DNA from 2 places in the Rahnella sp. ATs2 genome. Region 1 is predicted to be linked to the other one. Evidence: predicted binding sites of a transcription regulator. Region 1 holds the regulator's gene; the other holds the start of a gene.
The links. Region 1 encodes sigma-54, which starts transcription at its own class of promoters, with help from an activator protein. Its sites were predicted from a motif close to GTTGGCACANNTTTCGCTNT; they were not measured.
Positions count from the first base shown of each region.

Region 2: ACJY2G_RS09790 (branched-chain amino acid ABC transporter substrate-binding protein) is a predicted target of sigma-54. The motif match lies at 1,732-1,751, and genes of this name have one in related genera.

Region 1 covers NZ_JBLYPL010000001.1:131,115-133,516, forward strand. Annotated here, with positions in the region: gene ptsN (PTS IIA-like nitrogen regulatory protein PtsN) at 1-210, opposite strand, end outside; gene hpf (ribosome hibernation promoting factor) at 309-596, opposite strand; gene rpoN (RNA polymerase factor sigma-54) at 620-2,053, opposite strand; gene lptB (LPS export ABC transporter ATP-binding protein) at 2,156-2,402, opposite strand, start outside.
Region 2 covers NZ_JBLYPL010000008.1:7,445-9,846, reverse strand. Annotated here, with positions in the region: gene ACJY2G_RS09795 (ABC transporter permease subunit) at 1-358, opposite strand, end outside; gene ACJY2G_RS09790 (branched-chain amino acid ABC transporter substrate-binding protein) at 439-1,563, opposite strand; gene ACJY2G_RS09785 (YgdI/YgdR family lipoprotein) at 2,019-2,234, shown strand; gene ACJY2G_RS09780 (methyl-accepting chemotaxis protein) at 2,361-2,402, opposite strand, start outside.

The DNA.
Region 1 (2,402 bases):
GGCACCGATCCCGGTGCTGCCCATGCGTTCACGGGTCAAAATAGCGTCGAAAATCACCTGTGGCGACAAATTCAGTTGTCTGGCGGCCAGTTCGCTGATGATTTCCAGTGCGCGTTTTTTGCTGGCGCAATGAACGCCGCTTTTGGTGCATTCGGCATTAAGCACCGACGTTAATTGCATTGCTATATCGTTGATCATGTCATCTTTCACTTTTGCGCTGTTTCACCCTTAAAGCTATATCGGCTCGTTTCCCGAAGGTCACAAGCCGATGCCCGAAGGTTTGTAGCACAGGGTTGGCTACATGAATGTCAGTGCTGTTTCAGTTTGTCTTTATGTTTATTCAGCTGGCGGGCCAGTTTATCAACCAGTCCGTCAATCGCTGCGTACATATCCTGATGTTCCGAGGTGGCATGTAACTCGCCTCCATTCACATGCAAAGTCGCTTCGGCAACTTTTTGCACCTTTTCCACGCTCAACACCACATACACCTGATTAATCCTGTCGAAATACTGCTCTAGCTTGGCCAGCTTCGACGTGATGAACTCTCTCAGGGGATCCGTGATCTCAATGTGATGTCCGGTAATGTTGAGCTGCATAATGTCTTCCTTCTCTGTTGAGGTCAAACTAACTGTTTACGTTGGTTTGAGGGCGGGATGGACAAAGACTCTCGGTATTTGGCGACGGTTCGTCGTGCAACCATAATTCCCTGATCGGAAAGCAGGGTCGCTAACTTACTGTCACTGAGCGGTTTTACAGGATTCTCCGCTGCGATTAATTTCTTCACCAGCGCCCGGATGGCGGTTGACGATGCCTCGCCGCCGCTGTCTGTACTGACATGGCTGGAAAAGAAATACTTCAGTTCGAAAATGCCACGCGGGCTGTGCAGGAACTTCTGCGTCGTGACGCGTGAAATCGTCGATTCGTGCATTTCTACGGCGCTGGCGATATCGGCCAGCACCATAGGTTTCATAAATTCTTCACCCAGTTCAAAGAACGCCTGCTGTTGCTCAACGATACAGCGCGTGACTTTCAGCAGCGTGTCGTTACGGCTTTCCAGGCTTTTGATTAACCATTTGGCTTCCTGCAGATTGCTGCGGATAAACTGCCCGTCGCTGTCGCTGCGTGCGGAATTCCCCATCGCGGCGTACTGCTGGTTAATCTTCAGACGCGGAATGCTGTCCGAATTGAGTTCAACCGTCCAGACTCCTGACACTTTGCGCACCAGCACATCCGGGATCACGTATTCGGATTCGCCGGTGTTGATCGACTGGCCCGGACGCGGATCAAGAGACTGGATCAGGAGCATCGCTCCTTTCAGTGTATCTTCTTTTAACCGGGTTGATCGCATAAGTGCGCGGAAATCATGGTTCGCCAGCAAATCCAGATGTTCGCTGATGATAAGACGGGCTTCGGTGATGAAAGGCGTGTCGGTCGCATACTGGGAAAGCTGGATCAGCAGGCAGTCGCGCAGGTCGCGCGCGGCCACGCCGACCGGGTCAAAACGCTGTACGCGTTTGAGCACGGCTTCCACTTCGTCCATCGTGACGTTTTCATCCCCGATGCTTTCCAGAATGTCGTCAAGAGAAACGGTGAGGTAACCGGTGTCATCGACCGCATCGACAATGGACGTCGCAATCGCCGCATCAGTATCTGAGAACGGCGTCAGCTCGACCTGCCACATCAGGTAATCCTGAAGAGTCTGGGTGGTTTCACCCTGATAAATCGGCAGCTCGTCGTCGCTGTAATCATTACCGGTGCCGGAAGGCGTGCCCGCGGTATAGATTTCATCCCAGGTCGCATCCAGCGGCAGCTCTTCGGGCATGTCTTTTTGCTCGAGCGCTTCGCGGGTATCTAACCCTTCGCTGTCGGTGGCTTCTACCGAGTCGATTTCTTCATGAAGGTCGGTTTGTTCCAGCAGAGGGTTGCTCTCCAGCGCGAGTTGGATCTCCTGTTGGAGCTCAAGCGTGGACAATTGCAACAGGCGGATGGCCTGTTGTAACTGTGGAGTCATTGCCAGTTGTTGGCTGAATCTGAGTTGCAAACCTTGCTTCATATCTTGGCTTTATTTCCGTTGATGAGTGAAAACGGCAACACTTCTGTCAGAGACGGCCTGTTTCATTTTAAGGCGAAACAGGCACGGTTCCGGCGGCACAGATCACAGACGGAATTCTTCACCAAGATAAACGCGTTTAACTTGTTCATCAGCAAGAATATCGGCTGGCGTGCCGTGGGCGATTAACTTGCCCTGACTGACGATGTAAGCGCGTTCACACACGTCGAGCGTTTCGCGAACGTTATGGTCGGTGATCAGTACGCCGAGGCCACTGTCACGCAAATGCTCAATGATTTTTTTGATGTCGATAACTGAAATCGGGTCAACACCGGCGAACGGTTCATCCAGC
Region 2 (2,402 bases), on a different contig from region 1:
GTGCGTAGTTCTGCAAAATCAGCGACATGCCGATAGCAGAAATCAGCGGCGCAAGGCGCGTGGAATTTCGCAATGGTTTATAGGCAATGCGCTCAATCGCCCAGCCGTAAACGCCGGTTACCACGATGGTGAACACCAGTGTGCCGAGGATCAGCAGCGGAAAAGAGTGCAGACCGAAGAAGGAAAGCAGCGCCAGCGCGATAGCGCAGAGGTAAGCCGAAATCATATACACTTCGCCGTGAGCAAAGTTGATCATGCCGATGATGCCGTAAACCATGGTGTAGCCGATGGCGATGAGACCGTAGACAGCACCGAGCGTAATGCCATTAAACAGTTGTTGCAGGAAGAATGAATCCATAAATACGCAGTCTCTTTTTGTGACCGCGCCTGGCTAAGGGCGCGGTCTGACACAGATTAGAACTGGCAAATCAAAATGAGTTATTCCTTAACTTCCTGATATTTGCCTTTGTCATCCCATTTATAAACCACGTAATCGGAGACTTTCAGGTCGCCTTTGCTGTCCCAGGCTTTTTTGCCCATGACGGTATCGACACTGTTGGCTTTAAGCCAGGCGCTGGCTTTGGCGGAATCGCTGCCGCCGGTGGCTTTGAAGGCGGCGGCAATGGCCTGTACAGAGGCGTAGGAATAGAGGGTGTAACCTTCCGGCTCGAATTTGTTAGCGCGGAATTTATCGATGACGGCTTTGCCGTCCGGGATGAGACGCGGGTCTTTGCCGAAGGTCATCAGAATGCCATTGGTGTATTGCGGACCGCCGGCAGCGGTGACCATTTCTTCGTTGACGATACAGTCACCGGAGAAGAACGTCGCCTGAACGCCCTGCTCACGCATCTGGCGAACTAGCGGACCGGCTTCCGGATGGCAGCCGCCAAAGAACACCACATCTGGTTTCTGCGCACTGATTTTGGTAACCAGCGCATTAAAGTCTTTTTCGCCGCGCGACAGACCTTCATACATCACTTCTTTCACGCCGCGTTTGTTAAGCGCTGCTTTGGTGGCATCCGCCAGCCCCTGTCCGTAGGTATCTTTGTCGTGAATGATGACCACTTTTTTGGCTTTCAGCTTGTCGATGATGTAATCGCTGGCTACCAGACCCTGCTGGTCATCGCGCCCACACATACGGAACATATCGCTCATGCCGCGTTCAGTGATCTGCGGGTTAGTTGAGCCCGGCGTGATGGCGATAATCCCGGCGTCGTTATACACCTCAGACGCAGGCATGGTAGAGGATGAACAGAAATGTCCGACCACTGCCTGCACTTTATCCTGATCTACCAGCCGGTTAGCCACCGCGACCGCTTGTTTTGGCTCGCAGGCATCATCGCCCTGAACCAGTTTGATTTTCTCGCCGTTGATCCCGCCTGCGGCATTAATGTCTTCGGCGGCCTGAGTCGCGCCATGCCAGTACTGATCACCATAAGTGGCATTCGGACCGGTGAACGGACCGGCAACCCCAATCACAATATCCGCACGCGCGGAGAAGGCCGTGACCAGACAACCTGCCAGTAAAAGAGAGAGAGGACTTTTCATAAATTTCATCGACATCATCATGATCCTTAGGACTGAGTTTATGCAAACGGGTTATGGGCAACGCATGCAGCAAAAACACCAACGCAAAGTCGTAATCTGAAAATCTGAAATTTAAAGCACAAGCCAATGGAGGGAAGATCCCGTTTGTCCACCGCTGGCGGACAACATCAAAGGTAAGAAACTTAAGCAAAATATCTGCCAGTGTTACCCGAGGTCTGTGAATGTTACGGTTATGTGAGTATAGATAGCGCCTGTCAGGCGTTGCGGGGAACTCGCAGAAACAACGACGGGATCACATCGCACCGCACTGGTGCTGAAAAGAACAGGAAAATAACGATACCGGAACGCCCTGCACCAAAATGTAACGTTAAGTTCCCCAGGGATAATCCGTGGTTATATTTTTTCTTTGCTTCTTTCGGCAGGTTGTTTTGTAATGCGGGCAGATGATTGCAACGGGAAGCTACTGAACAATGAAGAAATTATCCTGCCTGACGGCAATTGTGCTGGCCATGGGATTATCGGGCTGTGCCAGTGATTATGTGATCAACACCAAAGCCGGCGATCAGCTTTTCGCCCACGGCGAACCTGAGCGTGACCGCGATACCGGCATGACCAGCTACACCGACATGAACGGCGATTATCACCTGATGAACACCAATGATATTGCGGGCATCGTGAAGAAGTAGGCGTGACGGACAGCAATTGCATTTATCTGAAAGCCCGACCGATGAATTACACGGCGGGCTGAATAAAACAGTCATGCTATGGGTACCTTAACGGCCCGTAATAACACGACTGTTTTGAGGATAAAATTACTCAGTAATAAAACGCGAAACAGACGAAGCCAGATTTTG